DNA from 2 places in the Anaerobutyricum hallii genome. Region 1 is predicted to be linked to the other one. Evidence: riboswitches for the same ligand, from Rfam matches in the RefSeq annotation. Region 1 holds a riboswitch; the other holds the start of a gene.
The links. Region 1 has a riboswitch for cobalamin ahead of EHLA_RS02750 (M14 family metallopeptidase). Riboswitches for the same ligand answer to the same signal wherever they lie in the genome.

Region 1 (9,767 bases):
GTATGGAATGGAAGCTATGAGCGGAGCAGTAGCACCTCTTGCAGATAATGAAAAGTTTACCGGTATTCTTACTACGTTTTCTAATCCACTTCTTGGACTGTTAGCAGGTACGATTCTTACGGCAGTAATTCAGAGTTCCTCTGCGTCTGTCGGTATTTTACAGGCACTTTGTGCCACAGGAGCGGTTAATTTCAGTACAGCTCTTCCAATTATTATGGGACAAAACATCGGTACTTGTATAACAGCGATTATTTCCAGTATTGGTACAAGTAAAAATGCAAAAAGAACAGCCGCAGTACATCTTTTCTTTAATATTACCGGAACAATAATCTTTATGGTTGTTTTTTATACTTTAAATGTATTTGTTCATTTTCAGTTTTTAAATACTGCTGCAAGTCCGGCAGGTATTGCAGTTATCCACAGTTTATTTAATATCGGCGCAACCATTCTTTTATTCCCATTTGCAAATCTGCTTGAAAAAATGGCAATTTTTGTGATTCCGGATAAAGAATCTGAAATGGAAGAGATGGAAGAAGAAAAAATCAATCCAGATCTTGCCAGATTGGACGAGCGTTTCTTAGATAAACCGGGATTTGCGATGGAAGAATGTCGTAGTGTTGCGATTAATATGGCAAGAAAATCACAAAAAGCAATGAATCTTGCGATTGATCTGCTTGGAGAATACAGTGACAAGACGGCAGACAGAGTAGAAAAATTAGAAAATCAGATTGATCAGTATGAAGATGCGCTTGGTACCTATCTTGTAAAATTAAGTGGGCGGGAGCTTTCGATAAAAGACAGCCGGGTTTTATCCGTACTGCTTCACTGTATCGGTGACTTTGAGCGGATTTCTGATCATGCCGTAAATATCAGAGATGCCGCAGTGGAAATGCATAAGAAGGACCTGAAATTTTCTGAAAAAGCAAAACAGGAACTTCGTGTATTTTCTAATGCAATCCGAGATATTTTAGACAGAGCAGTGATGGCGTTTGAGACAGGCGATGTGGAACTGGCAAAAGAAGTAGAACCATTAGAACAGGTTGTAGATGCCTTAAATAAAGAAGAAAAGCAAAGACATATCAACAGGCTTCGCACCGGAACATGTACGATTGAACTTGGATTTATTTTGTCGGATATTTCCACAAACTTTGAACGTGCCGCTGACCATTGTTCCAATATTGCAGTATGCCTGTTACAGGTTGACGAGGGTGGGTTTGACACCCATGAATATCTTGATATACTAAAAGAAGAAAACAGCGAAGAATTTCAACATGAATATATGGAGCTTAGTGAAAGGTATGCTTTACCGGAAAGTAAACATACTGGCAAGAAAGAAAAGATAGCAAAGACAGAAAAGATGGAGGCAAGAAAAGATAGTGGAAAATAATTATGGAGGAAAATAAGAATGGCAAATATTTATATAGTAGAAGATGATACAAACATTCAGGAAATAGAAGCAATCGCATTAAAAAACAGCGGTCATAACGTGGAACAGTTTGAAGATGCCAAACATTTTTATAAAAAAATAGAAGAAAAACTTCCTGATCTGGCAATTCTTGATATTATGCTGCCAGATGAAAATGGATATGAAATTGTAAAAAAGCTTCGTAAAAATCCAGCAACAAAAAAGCTGCCGATTATTATGGTAACTGCAAAGACATCGGAAATTGATATGGTAAAGGGATTAGATATCGGAGCAGACGATTACATAAAAAAACCATTTTCCATTATTGAATTTATTACAAGAATAAAGGCCGTTCTTCGCCGTACTGTAGAACAGCCGGATGACAAATATATGACGATTGGAGAAATCTTCCTTGATAATGAGCGTCATATGGTTTATGTAGACAATAAAGGAATTGAGCTTACTTATAAAGAATATGAACTTTTAAAACTGCTCATGCGTAATGCGGGAATCGTTTTGTCAAGAGAAATGATTATGGAACGTGTATGGGATACAGAATTTGAAGGGGAATCCCGAACCGTTGATATGCATATCAAGACTCTTCGTAAAAAGCTGGGCGATAGCAGTAAACATATCAAGACAGTGCGTAATGTCGGATATGTAATGGAATAAAAAAGAAACAGGGGAAGTATCATGAGAAGAAAGATTAATGTACAACTGGTAAGTATTTCGCTCATTGCGATTGTTGCTACTATGCTGGTCATGCTGTTTGTATTTTATGATTTATTTCAGACACAGGTGCAGGATGACTTAAGAGCCAATGCCATTGTATTGAAAAATACAGGAATTTTTCATTCTGGAAATGAAAATGCATTACATATGGATTACAGGAAACTTCGAGTTACATGGATCTCTGCAACAGGAACAGTCCTTTATGATAATGATGCAGATGTAGGAACAATGGATAACCATATGAGTCGTCCTGAAGTGAAACATGCATTTAAAGATGGAGATGGAAATGCCGTCCGGAAATCTGCGACGATGGATACAAATACTTTTTATTATGCCATAAAGTTAAATGATGGTTCGATACTTCGAGTAGCCAGAGAAGCAAGCAATATATGGAGCGTATGCGGAAAGATACTTCCCATCGTAGCGGCTACGATTCTTATTATGATGATTTTATGTATTATTCTGGCACACATTATGACGAAAAACATTATAAAACCAATCGAGCAGATGGCAGTAGATTTAGACGATTTTTCTGTTATTCCAGCTTATAAGGAATTAGAGCCATTTGCGGCAACGATTCGGGCACAACATACGGATATTTTAAAAAGTGCCAGAATGCGGCAGGACTTTACGGCAAATGTGTCCCATGAATTAAAAACGCCACTTACCGCGATATCCGGTTATGCGGAACTTATGGAAAATGGCATGGTTCCTTCAGAAGAAATTGGAACTTTCTGCCAGAAAATCGAAAAAAGCGCCCGCCGTCTCCTTTCGCTCATCAATGATATTATCCGTCTTTCTGAATTAGATAGTGCGAATACCCAGCTCATTGTAGAAAAGTTTGACCTTTTTGAAGAAGCAGCACTCTGTGTAGAAAATATGCAGATTTATGCGGAAAAAAATGATGTGACTATTACATATGAAGGTGGTCCGCAGGAAATCACTGCAAATCGGGAGATGATAAACGAGCTGATCAATAATCTTTGTGCCAATGCCATTCGCTATAATAAAAAGAACGGAACAGTAAAGGTCAGAGTAGACAGTGAACAAGGTCATTCATATTTGAGAGTAGAAGATACTGGAATCGGTATTCCAAAAGAACATCAGAAAAGAATTTTTGAACGATTCTACCGCGTAGATAAAAGCCGTTCAAAACAGACTGGAGGAACCGGTTTAGGGCTTGCCATCGTAAAACATATCGTTGCACTTCATGATGCAAAACTCGATCTTCAAAGCGAAGTTGGAAAAGGGACTACAATTACAGTGACATTTTAAACTGACTATATTAAACCGATAGGAAAAGCGAATAAAAAGCAAAATAAACTCCAAAAAGAAACAAAGTGACCATATTGACTATATCTAAATTGGATATTTCAATATGGTCATTTTTGCTGTACTATACGGGCAGATGCAAATGAAAAAGGCAATATTTTATCGGGAAAATGAAAGGAGTTTATCATGAATAATAATGCAGAAAAACAATATGAATTAAATAAAGAACTTGCTCAGATGTTAAAAGGTGGTGTCATCATGGATGTTACTACTCCGGAGCAGGCAAAGATTGCAGAAGAAGCTGGTGCATGTGCTGTTATGGCGTTAGAGAGAATTCCAGCGGATATTCGTGCAGCCGGTGGAGTTTCAAGAATGAGCGATCCAAAGATGATCCGCGGCATTCAGGAAGCAGTTTCTATTCCGGTTATGGCAAAGTGCCGTATTGGACATTTTGCAGAGGCACAGATTCTTGAAGCAATCGAGATTGATTATATTGATGAGAGTGAAGTTCTTTCTCCGGCAGATGATGTTTATCATATTGATAAAAAACAGTTTAAAGTGCCATTTGTATGTGGAGCAAAAGATTTAGGAGAAGCACTCAGAAGAATCAATGAAGGTGCTTCTATGATCCGTACAAAAGGAGAGCCTGGAACTGGTGATGTTGTACAGGCAGTACGTCATATGCGTATGATGAATCGTGAGATTGCACGCATTACTTCTATGAGACAGGATGAACTTTTTGAAGTAGCAAAAGAGTTAAGAGTTCCTTATGAATTAGTGTTAAAAGTACACGATACCGGAAGACTCCCAGTCGTTAATTTCGCAGCCGGTGGAGTTGCAACTCCGGCAGATGCGGCATTGATGATGCAGCTTGGTGCAGAGGGAGTATTCGTTGGTTCTGGTATTTTTAAATCCGGTAATCCAAAGAAGAGAGCAGATGCGATTGTAAAAGCGGTTACAAATTATAAAGATGCCAAAATGCTTGCAGAGCTTTCTGCTGATTTAGGAGAAGCGATGGTCGGCATTAACGAGAGTGAGATTCAGTTATTAATGGCAGAGAGAGGAAAATAAAGAGAGGAAAACAAAATGAAGGTTGCGGTACTTGCGGTCCAGGGGGCCTTTATAGAACATGAAAAAGCATTAGAAAGACTTGGTGTGGAGACAGTAGAGCTTAGAAAGGCAGAAGATTTAGAACAGGATTTTGATGGCCTTGTTCTGCCGGGCGGAGAAAGTACCGTACAGAGCAGACTTTTAAAAGAACTTTCTATGTTTGAACCTTTAAAGAAAAAAATAGAAGAAGGTCTTCCGGTTTTGGCTACCTGTGCCGGTCTTATTTTACTGGCACAGAATATTTCAAACGATGAGAATCGCTGCTTTGCTACGTTACCGGTTACTGTAAAGAGAAATGCATACGGAAGGCAGCTTGGAAGCTTCTATTATGAGGGAGAGATTAAAGGAATCGGAACATTTCCTATGGAATTTATCCGCGCTCCGTATATTGAATCTGTCGAAAAAAATGTGGAAATCCTTGCACAAGTAGAGGAAAAAATTGTGGGAGTTGCTTACAAAAATCAGTTAGCATTCTCATTTCATCCGGAATTAACTGGAAATGACAGAATTCATGATAAATTTATAGAACTAATTAAGGTAAGTAATAACTAACTTTTACCCTAAGATACAGTTGCCAGCTGAAAAAGCCTATGTTACAATAGATGAGAATTAGATACACAGCATATAAGTTCCGAAGGGATGAAAAGAGAATCCGGTGAGAGTCCGGAGCGAATCCGTCACTGTAAGGGGAGTCTGTACAATAAGCCACTGAGATATTATATTTTGGGAAGGATGTACCGATGGAGAACCAAGTCAGGAGAACTGCTTATATGTTTAGTCAACTCATCTTACGGAATTTTAAGAGAGCTGTATATCTCGCACATAAATCGACTATATGATTTGCGATGGAATTGGGATTCCAATCTATTTCAAATTTATTAGGTGATTTATGATTGAAAATTTAGAATACGATAGATGAAGAGACTTATAGTGAGTATAGGTCTCTTTTTCTTATCATAAAAAGCAGCCATCCTATAGGAGAAGAGGCAATTTAGGAGTACTTTTTGTTTGAATATACGGAATACTCTTTATGGATGGGAATCATTTTGAGATACAGTATTGTTAAAGGAGGTTATGTAGAAGTTTATGGGATTTCAGTTAGGCAATCTTTATGTAGAAAAGGGTGAAAAGGTATGTGGATTTTTAAAGCTGCCTTTTACAGAGGATGAATTACCCGTAACATTAATCTATGGACAGGAAGAGGGACATACGGTTTTAGTAGACGGAGGAATTCACAATGCAGAATATGTAGGAATTGAGTGTGTCACAGGACTGGCAGCAAAGCTTCAGCCTAAAGACATTAAAGGAATTCTTATCCTGCTTCATATTGTCAATGTAAATGGATTTAAAGCAAGAACGGTCAGTGTTTCTGCAGAAGACGGAAAGAATCTCAACCGGGTATTTCCGGGGGATGCGAATGGAACGTATACGGATAAGCTGGCATATTTTATAGAAAAAGAGATTTTTTCAAAAATAGATTATTATATCGATGTACATAATGGAGATTGGTTTGAGGATTTAACACCATTTATTTATTGTGTCGGTAACGCTCCGGAGGAGACCGTAGCGGAAGCAGAAAGAATGGCACAGGCAGCAGATATGCCATTTTATGTGAAGTCACAAAGTGGAAAAGGTGGAGCATATAATTATGCCGGAACGTTGGGAATTCCATCGGTACTGATTGAGCGTGGATGTAATGGTATGTGGTCAGAAGAGGAAGTAGCAGCCTCACAGAAAGATGTAAAGAATATTCTTCGCCGTATCGGTATGTTAAAGACAAGACCAACGTTAGCAGAAATGCAGATGCGTGTACCAAAACATATGAATCATGCACATTATGTTGATTCAGAAAAGGCGGGCTGCTGGTTCCCGAAAAAGAAGGCAGGCCAGATTGTGAAAGCCGGTGAGCTTTTAGGAGAATTAAAAGATTATTTTGGAAATGTCATCGAAGAATTTCGTTTAAAAGAAGACGCAATCATTCTGTATCAGACAATTTCTTATTCTGTTCCGGAGAATTCTCCATTAATTGCATATGGACATTATGATATCTGTATTGATGATATGGGAAATACACACCAGCATACACATGATGAACTTCATAAACATCGTAAAGAACATTATGACGATCATGCCGGAATTCATTCTCGTGAGATGTGGGAGGATATGATTTGAAAAATAACAGCCATACTTTAACTAAAGGCAGCGTAGGGAAGGGCATACTTTTATTTGCTCTTCCCCTTTTGGGTTCGAGTCTTATTCAGCAGCTTTACAGTACAGTAGATCTTATTTTTGTTGGACAGCTTCTTGGGACGAAAGCATCGGCGGCGATTGGAGCCAGTGGTCTGATCGTAACCTGTATGATCGGATTTTTTAACGGAATGGCTGTAGGGACGAATGTCTTTGCGGCAAGACATTATGGAGCAAGACGCTTTGAACAATTAAAGAAACTGATACAGACGATCTTTTGGACGGGAATAATCGGAGGCTTCTTTTTAACAGTGATCGGTCTGGTCTTATCTCCGGTATTTTTAACCTGGATGGGTACGCCGGAGAGTATTTTTCCACTCGCAGTACGATACCTCCGTATCTATATGGCCAGTATGATATCTGTAGTCAGTTATAATCTTTTAAGCGGTGTACTAAGAGCACTGGGCGATTCCAGAACACCGATGCTATATCAGTTTTTTGGCGGGATCATCAATGTTTTTGCGGATTTTATATTTTTATATGTTTTTCATATGGGAGTAGAAGGAACAGCGTTTGCAACGTTATTTTCCCAGACATTTGCGGCTATCGGAGTCATGATCCATTTATATCGATTAAGAAAACCGTATGCACTGCGGATTCGTTTTTCAGATTGCAGCCTGAAAGAATTTACGGATATACTAAAAGTAGGTGTGCCGGCTGGGGTGCAGTCAATTATTATCACCTTGTCCAATATTATCATACAGTCACAGATTAATACATTAGGTGTTACTTCAGTAGCATCGTTTACAGTCTATTTCAGAGTGGAGTTAATTATCTACCTGCCAATTGTCGCACTTGGACAGGCGGTTGTTTCCTTTATTGGACAAAACTATGGAGCCGGCAACTGGGAAAGAATCAAAAAGGGTAACAGACTTTGTATTTTTGGAGGATCGCTCATTACATTTGCTGCCTGTATACTGCTTATCATAGCGATGCCGGTGATTTTAAATGTATTTACAAAAGATGCTGCAGTAGCAGCGCAGACATTAGAAATCGTAAAAGTAACCTTTCCATTTTACTTTTTTTACACCGTTCTTGAATGCTTCAGCAGTAATTTAAGAGGCTTTGGAAAGGCCTTTCTGCCAATGATCGTAACGGTGATCAGTTTCTGCGGCTTCCGGATCGTTGCATTATTTGCGCTTATGGCAAAGAATCCTTCCCCGGATAAAGTAGCATTATCTTATCCAATATCCTGGGGAATTGCAGCGGCAGCGATGGCGATACTCTATGTAAGGAACAATAGAAATAGAAGCAGAAAAATATAGTGCGATCCGATCAGGTACAATACCGAAAGGTTTTGTCGGTAAGTATTCTGGCAAAGATCAATCCAAGCGGCAGAGCCAGAATGATTAAAATTGCAGAAGCAAACCAGGTTGCGGAAGTAGCAAGGGACATAATACCAAGGTTGTAGAATCCTCTGTAAAGATAAAGCCCCGGAACCATAATAACGATCGAAGGAACTGTGACAGAGATTCTTGGATACCCAGCTTTATTTTTTATCAAAGAGGCAAGAAGACCTGCGGTCAAAGCGCCGATAAATGCGGCGGCGGCAGGAGGAAAGTTTATCAGATCAACAAGTTCAAGACGCAGCGTATTTGCAATAGCACCGATCAATGCGGCGGTTACTGCCAGCGGAACAGGACTGTTGAACATAATAGAGAAACCAAATACACCGCAAAAACTTGCAAGAAGCCGGAACAGGATCCAATCAGATAATGGTAATGAGATTTTTAAAAAGTCAACCGGCTGAAGATGGAGAATCAAAGCCATGATCCAGGCAGACATTGTTGCAACTAAAATAATGATCAGAGCATAACCGAGTCGTTCAATACCGGAACGCATATCCAGTTTTGCAAGGTCAATACCGCTGGTGATAAAAGGAAATCCCGGAATGATAAATAACATGGCACAGATATATCCGGCTTCATGCCGCACAGAAAGATGGAGAAAGACTTCCCCAAGCTTTAAAAGTCCAGCATAGGAAAGACAGGCGAAAGATACGGATAAAACAATGCCAAGAAATAAAGTATAATGATGTTTGGTTAATTTGCATCTTAAAAAGTTTCCAAGACCGGCACCAATAAAAGCGCAGAACATTTCAATCAGTCCGCCGCCAAGCAAAAAAGTAAATCCGCCACAGGCGATAGCAGCAGCAATACCAAGAGCAACTGGAGAATAAAGACCATGAATTTCTTCGATACTATCAAGAAAATCGTGCAGTTGATTTCCAGACATAGTCTTTCCTTCTGTTTCAAAGTTTCGGATAAAATGTTCCAAACGATTTAACTTTGAAGTATTGACTCCGGTATTTGTTAAACAAAGAGATTGTGTAAAGCCTTCTTCTCCATCAAAACAGGTATACTCAATTGACATTAGCCCAATATCCGCTGTACAGGTGACACCCATCGTCTCAGCAAGCGTATTCATAGAACTTCGTACACGCCATGCACCGGTTCCACAGGATAAGAGCATGATACCTACTCTGCCGATAATAGAAGCCTTTTCTGTAAGACTTGCCTGTGTGACCGGAATATTTTCTCCATTATTGTCAGTATATTCATGCCAGAGAACATCCATGTGATTTTTTCGTATTGTTGACTGACTCATTTTAACACTTCCCTTTACAGTTCTTTATAGATTTCGTTACAGTTCAAGACTTTTTACCCCGGCTTTTTTAATCATTTTTTCACGACAGGTTAAAACAAGTCCGTCTACCTCACTCAAATGGTGTAACATTTTCTTTTCAAATTCACGAATAGGAAGAAGAATACCGATTTCATCAAAAGTCTGTTCTTTCTTTAATCCGGTTTCCTGTCCGTAATAAACGATTGCATGGGGAGCTTCTTTTTGGATATTATGGAAGGTATTCCATACAACAGCGTAAGCCTGTGCTTCAGTTAAACCTAACTTTTTCGTATCAGGAAGTGCATAGAGAATCATAATACCACGTCGTTTATTTTCTTTTTTCTCCGTAATATTCATCTCGCTGCCGCCAACATAG
Region 2 (9,767 bases), 1.5 Mb from region 1:
GCCTATTCTGTTTTTTCTTCCAAAGTGTGGTTCCGAGAGTGCTCGTCTATATTCAGAAATGGATGTTTTAGACTCCGGTTTTTCGGCCAGGGTGTAGTCCCTCAGGCCGGTCAAATCGTAGGTTGAATCTATGGTTTTAGACCCCGGTTTTTCGGCCAGAGTGTAGTCCAAAAAAATCAGATTTAAGAACAAATCTCCGACTGAGATAAACGCTCCGCGAGGATGCGCAGTGATTCTGTAAAGAATATGTCAGCTTACGCTGACCAGAATCACGCGCCAAGTCTCGCGGTTGCTCGACTTGAATATTATTTTTTTAATATCCAAATGTTTTTTAGTTATATTGTAAATCACCTATAATATTCTGTCAATTTACAACTCCCACTACGGACGATTTCTATTCTTCAGATAAACTTCGCAACTCTGGAAAAGTCTTTTTTCTTTTCTCTGATACAATATTTATAAAACATAACCTGTGTATTGGTGTATGATATTTATAATAAAATCTACAGCCACTGACTGCACATGTACTGACAACACCCATAAAAACTACAGAAAGGAGAGATTGTGAATAAAAATAATTCTTTAGAAATAATAGAAGATTGTACCACCTACATTAAAACTCATCTTCAATACCCATTAACAGCAGAAGCTCTGGCTTCCCGCTATGGTTACTCTCTTTATCATTTCTGCCACATTTTTAAAATCTGCTGTGATATGTCACCGGGAAAATACATACGCCTTCTCCGTTTGGAAAAAGCAAAAAAGGATATTTTATCTGGAATGAGCATCACACAGGCCGGATTTGATAATGGCTTTGAAACCAGTTCTGGTTTTTCTAAAGCATTTCGTAAAGAATATGGTATTAGTGCACGAGAATATTTAAAACAAAATAAAGAAAGTGAGGTCTTTATTATGCTACACGTTGAAATTAAAACATTACAGTCTCAGATAGCGCTTGGGTATGAGATTCCCGGCGAATATGACAGTGATTATAGCAAATCTGGTGCTTATTGGAATCACATTAATTTTAAAGAATACCCTGCCTATCCAGAAGGAATCCATGATTATGGCGAAGTTGGTCTATGGATTCATCCCGATCATATCAGCGGTGAATTACACTATTTCTTTGGCTTTTTAACTGACTCTACAGAAATTCCAGATGGTTTCCATAAGGTGGAGATTCCTGCCGGACGATATGCAGTTTTTACAATTAAATCACAGGAAACTCCTGAAAAAACAGCGGATGCTGTACGGGATGGCTGGCGTTACGTCTTTACCGAATGGCTCTGTACGCAAAAAGAGTATAAAATATCACATCAGGGGATGTGTTTTGAATGTTATCAGGGAGAAGAAGCATATCTTTATCTGCCAGTGACTGATTTGTAGATTTGGTAATAGACGAAAAAAGAAAAAAATAATACATCCCATCTGCTCTGTAGTCGCTGTGTTTATGAGAGCCTGTGAAAAAAAGTCTGTAAAAGAATAAAATATAAGTAATTATAAGGTCTTCTATGATAAAATATTAAAACATAGGAGGCCTTTTATTATGGCAAACAGAAAGAAAAAAGTTTACAAACCGAAACCAATGACAGAAGGAAAAAGAAACATCATCCAGGGGCTGCTCCAGGAGTATGATATCGAAACCGCAGAAGATATCCAGGATGCCCTGAAAGATCTTCTTTCCGGTACTATCCAGGAAATGCTTGAAGCCGAGATAGACGACCATCTTGGATATGAAAAATATGAACGTTCTGAAGAACCGAATTACCGTAATGGCACAAAATCCAAACGGGTGCGAAGTAAATATGGTGAGTTCGAAGTGGATGTCCCTCAGGACCGGGAAAGCACTTTTGAGCCAAAGATTGTCCCGAAACGGAAAAAAGATATCTCCTCCATAGACGATAAGATCATTGCCATGTATGCAAAAGGGATGACGACCCGCCAGATCTCCGATACCATTGAGGATATTTATGGATTCGAAGTCAGTGAAGGTATGATTTCCGATATCACGGACAAGCAGCTGCCCCGGATTGAGGAATGGCAGAACCGTCCGCTGGCAGCTGTCTATCCAATCGTATTCATTGATGCCGTACATTTTTCCGTCCGGGATGATGGTGTGATTCGGAAACTTGCGGCATATGTTGTCCTCGGCATCAACGAGGAAGGGAAAAAAGAGGTACTTACCATCGTGATCGGTGAAAACGAAAGCAGTAAATACTGGCTGAGTGTCCTGAACAGCCTGAAAAACCGCGGAGTCCGTGATATCCTGATTCTCTGCTCAGATGGGCTGACAGGGATAAAAGAGGCCATCACTGCGGCATTTCCAATGACAGAACAGCAACGCTGTATTGTCCATATGGTCAGGAACACACTGAAATATGTGGCAAACAAAGACATGAAAGCTTTTGCGAAAGAACTGAAAACAATATATACCGCTCCGGATGAAAAAGCTGCATTGAGCCAGTTAGATATGGTTTCTGAAAAATGGGAGACACACTACCCAGGCGTCTTAAACCGGTGGAGAGAAAACTGGGATGCCATATCACCGATCTTTAAATTTTCCAAAGAGACAAGGACCGCTTTTTATACGACCAATGCAATCGAATCCCTGAATTCATCTTACAGGAGACTGAATAAACAAAGAAGCGTATTTCCAAGCTCTCTTAAAAGCCTTGTATCTTTCTACGTTTGAAGTAGCAAAAAAATGGACGATGCCAATAAGAAACTGGGGAAAAGTAAGGGCAGAATTAGTGATCATGTATCCGGAAAGGATGCCTGAATAACAAAAATCCGGCTGTCATATCAAAAGTAAATGCACGGCTCCATTTATGGAGCCGCTCTTGACATGCCATCGGATTCTTGCTATATATAAATCAAGGGAGTAAATGGCAAAAAATGCTATTTACTCCCAAGCAATTATCATAGAAGATCGATTTACAGAGAAAATTTCACACCGCCAATAATTCCAATCTGCAATGGGCAACACCGAAAGGCCATTACGGTTCCCCGATCATATATATTTTTAATGTATACTGACTATCTTCTGATGTCTCTGGCATGATCTCTGTTTTGGCATAAGTTGTTCGATACCTGAAACCAACAAACAGGCCTACTTCTTACAGACCGTATTTGCTATCACAAGCATTATTACAATATCTATTATAATAATAATAATAATAATTAAGGATATTGCTGCAAACGATGCTGGCAATACATTCTCAAAAATCCCCATAGCAAACACCAAACCGGTTATAACGGTCATTCCACCTCCGACGACTCTGCTAAGTTTCTTAGCATTGTACTTATCCTTTACTTCCTTACTTGCTGTATTATATCCAGCTATCAAATTTGCACCATGTCCTGTAAGAAGAATAATACTGAATATAGCCAAGATAATGCCGACTACCCATATAATCCAATCAGGGCCGCTGCTTATATCTTTTAATGTCATAACACATTCCTCTCCTCACATCCCGATTGATCCAGAACTAAAAACTGGATATTTTTCAATTTCATAAATATGAATTTCCCATCAAAAACTTCCGAGATAATTTTCTAACGCATCTTTTTTGACAAAATCAAGAAGACAACCCCAACAACCAGCAAAATAATTCCACAGATAATTGCTGTCATCATTATTGCGCGCTGATGTGCATAAAGACCGGCCGGCCCATCCAACATATGATTGCTAACATAACAAAACAATCCCCCGATTAAAAATGCGATAACACTGATTAGGATGAAAATAATTCCCAAAACAAAAATAGTTTTTTTCATGATATTCTCCAAATAATTCATAAATTCCAACTATCAAATTTTAAATATGAATCCCCTATTTTATTATTAGCATTTTGTCAGCACCTTTTTGAAATTCATATTCTGTGCTTACTATTTCAACATGATTGATTTGATTCAAGAACGCCGAGGCGTTCTTGAATTCAGTGTCATTGTAGGGTAATGTAATCCGAAGGCTCTTCCAACTGACCACCTTTCTCAATGAGTCTCTTGAAAACATATTCCTCAAAATGGACATCGTCAATCTTGTAATCTTCACACCCTACTGCCTTCATGGCATCAACCACATACCAGTCGTAGTCACTGCAAAGGAGTACGGAAAATTCCGCATTTTGATCCATCTTTTCCCCTCCTACAGTCAATGAATTAAGCGAATAGCCGCTTTCAGTTCTTGAGATATTCATCTCAAAGCCACTGGATACATACAGGGTACTGTCATTACAGCAAACTCCTCTGTTACCCTTAAGTGAAAGAGTGTTTTCAACAAGTTTGAAAATCTGTTCCCCTGTCAGATGAGCAATAACAGGCTTTCCTACATCATTATTAATAAGATATCCCAAATCCTTTTCCGTATAATCGCCCTCATAGACATCGTTGCTTATATAGCATGACTGTCCAAATACCAGATCAACATCAGCTTCTGAAAGAACAGTATTATAAACTGCAGATGCTGCAAGGTTACCATGCTCTGTCGTAAATTTATTGGAATATGCGGTATTGATATGCGCTACAACATCATCAGACGTATCGTTCTCGGTCATAAGAACATTGAATGCGTCGAACGCCTCTTTCGGTGTGTTCAATTCGCCGAGCAGAATGCGTTGCACCACATTCTGAGATATGCTGAACATCTCACTGGAAGCCAGGCGGATATACATCTTGTTCTGATCGATATATGGTTTTATATTGTCAAGTTCCGGCAACAGTTCTAAATCTACGTCCCTGTTATAAGGAATCATATTCTTTCCGTAAGAGATGCAGCTCTGGCCTTCCTGATTCAACATGGCTTCCATAATTCTGAGAAGCAGTTTCTCCTTTTCAGGATCTTCCATTGCTTTTTTACTGGCAGCAACCTGGAAGGAAGGATATGTCAAATACCAGTTATCTTTCTCATCCTCTTCAAAATATGGAAGCAAAATGGAGTGGTCTCCCTCGCGCCCCGAAAAACCGATTGCATCTGCACCTGTACCACGGTACATCGCAAGCTTACCGGCTAAATATAATTTTTTAGGATCCTGATTGATCATTTCTACTTCTGCTTTTCCAATTCCTGTCTTTTCCTTCATATCAAAAAATTTCTCAAAGACCGGCATCCATACTTCTTCTGAAAGCTGATTAGTCAGTCCACTCTCATACTTCTGGCGCCATTCCCTGCCTTCCATCGATAAAAGCTGTGAAATTGAAAAACCCTGAAGCACTTCCATACATGTATAATCGTCACCAAAATCAGAAGAAAATCCCTTAATCCCCAACTTTTCGAACGCCTCACAGGCAGCAATAAAAGAATCATAATCTGTAGGGATATCAATATTATGCTCTTTAAACAGCGTCTCATTGATAATGATACTATCTACATCCGCACATGCCGGAAGCAAATTAATAGTACCATCATCATAAGTATAATTCTCAAGATATGTACCATAAAATGTAGAAGCAAGTTCCGTATCACAAAAATCATACAGAAAATCCTTTAATAAAACAGCATCCTTCAGTGAAAATCGTCTCACAGTCATAATATCCGGCAAATCATCATGGTCATTCAGATAGCGGTAATAATCCGTGGAATTAGTTGCAAGTGTGAATTCAAACTCAACCTCCGGGAAAGTATCGCACAGATACTGGGTATAATTCTCCAAAAGCTGTGAACCCCACAAAGCAACTCTTACTGTTTCTTTTTCATTCTTTTTTTCGTCGTCAGACTGTGTCCCGCATCCGGTCATCACCGTTGATGTCATGATAAGCGCCAGCAACAGGCAAAATAATTTTTTCATTTTGATTTTGATTTTAATTTTCATTTTCCTTCTCCTCACATTCTACTTCAAATGCCTTTGCAACATGCTCATTCATTCCTGTATATAATGTTTCAAATTACATTTATATCATCTCCCCACAAAAAATCAAGATATGACCAATAATTAGTTCTTAAGAACGAAAAGAGACATCCAGCCAACTGACCAGATGCCCCTTTTCATTCCTTTCCGTCATCAGAAAAGAAAAGCCCTTGAAAATACTGGATTTTCAAGGGTTTTAAGGTTCTTATTAAAGATTTGCAAAATCGGGATTACATTCCCATACCTCGCAGATCAGACAACGGATCATAGTAAGGTACTCTGACTTATGGCGCAAAACCACTTACAGTTGCGGGACAGTACAGGACTTTCACCTGTTTCCCCTTATGGAACATGAATTGCTTCACGTTCTATGATCCAACAATATGTAATTAAACAATTTTCGATGGTTTACAAAGCCACACCAAAAAATTGACCTACAGGTCAATTATATACCTGTTTTTTTCCAATGTCAATCTTATTGCAACCGTTTCACAACTCCATACAGTAACAGGTCGATCAATTTCGGCACATCGTTTTCATGCTTTTCCACGATGGATGTCAACTCAGGATTGTTCATTCTCTTTCTGCTGAAAAATTCATTATACCCATCTATGATGAGAGCAAAATAACGGCAGGCTTCCTCCATGGTCCAGCCTTCTCTCAATGGAAAGGATGAAAGTACTTCTTTTATCACCTTTTCCCTGTGTTCATAAAAAGGCTTCAGGACTGTTCGTATCTCCTGTTCAAGATGAACCGGAGGATTCAATAATGCCTCAAAAAAAATACGGCTTTCTTCCCTGCAGGAATACTCTTCCCGGAGTTCGAAATATCGATTCATATCCACCTTTTCCATCTTCTGATCCATCAAATCCAAAAAACCATCGCAACTTATCTTCACACAAATGAGATAAAGCTCATCCTTATTTTTAAAATTATGATAAATCAAGCCTTTATTTATTCCACTTTTGCATATCTCATTAATGGAACTTTTTTCATATCCGCTCCTGGAAAATTCACGGATTGCAGCATTTATTATTTTCTGTTTTGTTAGTTCTGTTTTTAATTCTCTTTTCATATTTCTTTAAAATAGGAAAGAGCATTTACATACTGCTCAATCATCCACTGAATCGTTGCTTCTTTGTCCACCTGTATCTTTTCCGGTAATTCTTCCGGTACTTTCTCTGCCGTTTCCTGTTTCTCTAAGTCAGGAAAAACCAGCAGTTCTTTTGCTGCCTGCCAGACTTCTCCTGCATCCAACAATCCCCAGTCTAACTGATCTAAGAGATGGGCATAGAGAGATGCATTGGTTACCAGACGGGAATCCTTTCTTTTACGGTCAAGCCTGTCCATAAATTCCGCTCTGGAAAGAGTTCCTTTCCCCTGTTCCTTGTAATATTCCCACAGGGCATCTTCGGTCACTCCAAAACGACCCATGCGACAGATAATATCATGCTGTCCTTTGGGGTTTAATCCAGACTGGAGAGACAGGGCTTCTTTCACTGCCCGCATCACTGTTTTGCCGATATATTCTCCCAGCTTGGAATTCTTTCCGGCATTGGTCAGCTTCGTTGCTGATTCCGGATTGGAAATGACAATGACCCCATCGGTTCCGGAACCGGTAGCGATTCCTCGAGATGAACAGCTTGGTGCCTGTAACTCCTGAATGGCCGCCACCTTGGCTTCCGTGCAGGTTACCACGGTCCGTGCAAGAGTTCCCGCATCCAGATTGGCATCAATATGTAATAAAATATTGATGGTTCCCGGCTTTACCTGGCAAAATTCTTCTCCCGTCTCATGCCAGAGGGCCGGTTCACCAACTCTTCCGCCATTATGTTCAATCCCTGCCGTAACAATAGCCGTCACAGAAAAAGGTGCGCATTCTTCATATTTCATCGTCTGGATGGACACATTGTCCATGCTTGCCGCCGTGCATAAACCGCTGCAATGGGAAGGATCCAAACCCAGATCCTCGATAACAATGACATTCATATGTTCTTCGTAGGTTTTGCCGCGCATCACACACCCCATTCCGGCTCCCGGATTAATATCTACATTAAACACTGCCTCCAGATCTTTTCGAAAACCTCCATTATCCGGCCCGGTACTCAGCACATCCCGAGATCCCCGGAAAGTGAGCACCAGGGCTTTTTTATAATGATGCAATTCATCTCCATTGGAAAAATCGTATATTTTCATGTTTTGCACACCCCTAAAGACTATTTCTTTCTACACTATAGCCATGTTGCTTCTCATTAAATCAATGCATATCATATTATAATGGCACCAATTTATATGAGACCAATGTATAATTTTCTTAGATTTATCTTAACATAAGTCTTTTTATTTTCCTATATCTCCGTATACGGTTTTTTATCGAAGCTGGAGAAAACTCCGACTTTGATAAAAGTCTCCGGCGGATTGCAGAGATGTACATAAGAATTATGTCATGCTAACGCATAATGCACATCTCGCAGCAAGAACGCCGAAGCGTTCTTAAATATCTCTTTCGCAGTAACGAAAAGGATATCGAATCATAAACTCAATATCCTTCTCTCATGAAAATAATATTCATCTTTATTCAATATATCCCAACAGTTTTCCCTGTGCTTCTGCAAACTGCTCGTATTCTTCCCGGCTGTTCTGCTGGAACTCCTCTGTCACATAGTCCGGATGTATCCGCTCAATGAGTTCTTTCACGCCTTCGCCGAGGAACGGCTGATGGAGGTCAATATTACAGGCGTGTTCGTAGGCGAGCTGAAAAAGCTCATAGAACGGATAGTCGTCAAAGTTCATGGGAGCCTGCTCCCATTCTGCTTTCTGCTTTTTGACGTATTCCCCACCAAGGGACATTTGGAGATGGATCCCCTTGATCCAGTCTGTGACCGGGCATCCTGCCTCTTCGTGGGCATCCAGCATGGCATTGACGTAGGCCACCGCATCTTCCGGTGTCCTTAAGTCACTGTTTGTGTTCATGTAGTGGCCCAGGTCAAGCATGATCCCCTTTCGTTCGCTATGGATCCCTTCCACCAGCTTTTTTGTCAATGCCGGGGTCTTCATGTCAAGGCCACTCCACCAGAGATTTTCCACAAGGAAATCGAAAGGGTATTCATGTTCATCCAGCAGGGTATTGATGATCTCCAGGGATGCATCGATCACCTCTTCATCCGTATACCGGTACTTGTACTGATAGCTTTCCCGAAGTGTCACTTCCGAGACGTGGAAGACCACATATCTGGCACCATTCTCTTCCGCATATCTCAAATCATTCCGCAGGAAGTTCAGATAGGCTTCCCTGTCCTGCCCTCCATAATAGTCGATCCACTGCTCCCTGGAATCAAATTCCCGGTCGAGGCGTTCATAGTTGCCCAGCCAGTAATCCATCCAGAATATATGGAAATACAAGTGGACCCCGTTGACCATCTCCGGCAGGATCTTTCCCTGGTCGGATTCCCCCGCCAGGATCACTTCCAGCCCGTTCAGTCCTGCTTTTCTGCAGGCATTTTTGATATCATCACTGTCTTTATATCGGTCCAGCATCCCTGAATATACAGAAAAATTCATGGATCTGCATTCCGGTAAATATCCCACTGTAATCATCTCCTTTCCTATCTATAGTAATTTAGGCGTTTGCGAAACGCCACAAGTCGCATAAATACGTCATTTTTTTGTTGTTAAAAATAAAAATCTCCTCACGGTTTGTGATATAATGGAGTTGACTAGAAACCATAAATCACGCCCCGAAAGGAGATATGTCTATGATACCACAAAAACAACTCTCTTTGGCAGATATTTTTGAAGATTGTAAAGATATTTATGAATCTGACAAACCTCATTTCCTTACTCTGCTCGAAAATCACATTGACCTTGATAAAATTATTCCGACTTCTTTTTACAAGCATTACTACGCATCCACTGGAAGAA

Region 2: another riboswitch for cobalamin. It lies ahead of EHLA_RS09680 (ABC transporter substrate-binding protein); the one in region 1 lies ahead of EHLA_RS02750 (M14 family metallopeptidase).

What each region holds. Positions count from the first base shown of each region.
Region 1 covers NZ_LT907978.1:614,613-624,379, forward strand. The annotation lists gene EHLA_RS02725 (Na/Pi cotransporter family protein) at 1-1,387, shown strand, start outside; gene EHLA_RS02730 (response regulator transcription factor) at 1,406-2,077, shown strand; gene EHLA_RS02735 (sensor histidine kinase) at 2,099-3,412, shown strand; gene pdxS (pyridoxal 5'-phosphate synthase lyase subunit PdxS) at 3,596-4,480, shown strand; gene pdxT (pyridoxal 5'-phosphate synthase glutaminase subunit PdxT) at 4,496-5,071, shown strand; cobalamin riboswitch at 5,129-5,304, shown strand; gene EHLA_RS02750 (M14 family metallopeptidase) at 5,606-6,691, shown strand; gene EHLA_RS02755 (MATE family efflux transporter) at 6,688-8,031, shown strand; gene EHLA_RS02760 (threonine/serine ThrE exporter family protein) at 8,042-9,373, opposite strand; gene EHLA_RS02765 (DUF4866 domain-containing protein) at 9,410-9,767, opposite strand, start outside.
Region 2 covers NZ_LT907978.1:2,110,669-2,120,435, forward strand. The annotation lists gene EHLA_RS09660 (AraC family transcriptional regulator) at 565-1,386, shown strand; partial or broken gene EHLA_RS09665 (IS256 family transposase) at 1,586-2,783, shown strand; gene EHLA_RS09670 (DUF3784 domain-containing protein) at 3,110-3,451, opposite strand; gene EHLA_RS09675 (hypothetical protein) at 3,556-3,777, opposite strand; gene EHLA_RS09680 (ABC transporter substrate-binding protein) at 3,945-5,810, opposite strand; cobalamin riboswitch at 6,097-6,234, opposite strand; gene EHLA_RS09685 (hypothetical protein) at 6,322-6,744, opposite strand; partial or broken gene EHLA_RS17035 (TetR/AcrR family transcriptional regulator) at 6,766-6,921, opposite strand; gene EHLA_RS09690 (adenosylcobinamide amidohydrolase) at 6,918-8,042, opposite strand; gene EHLA_RS09695 (TIM barrel protein) at 8,421-9,434, opposite strand; partial or broken gene EHLA_RS09700 (transposase) at 9,602-9,767, shown strand, end outside.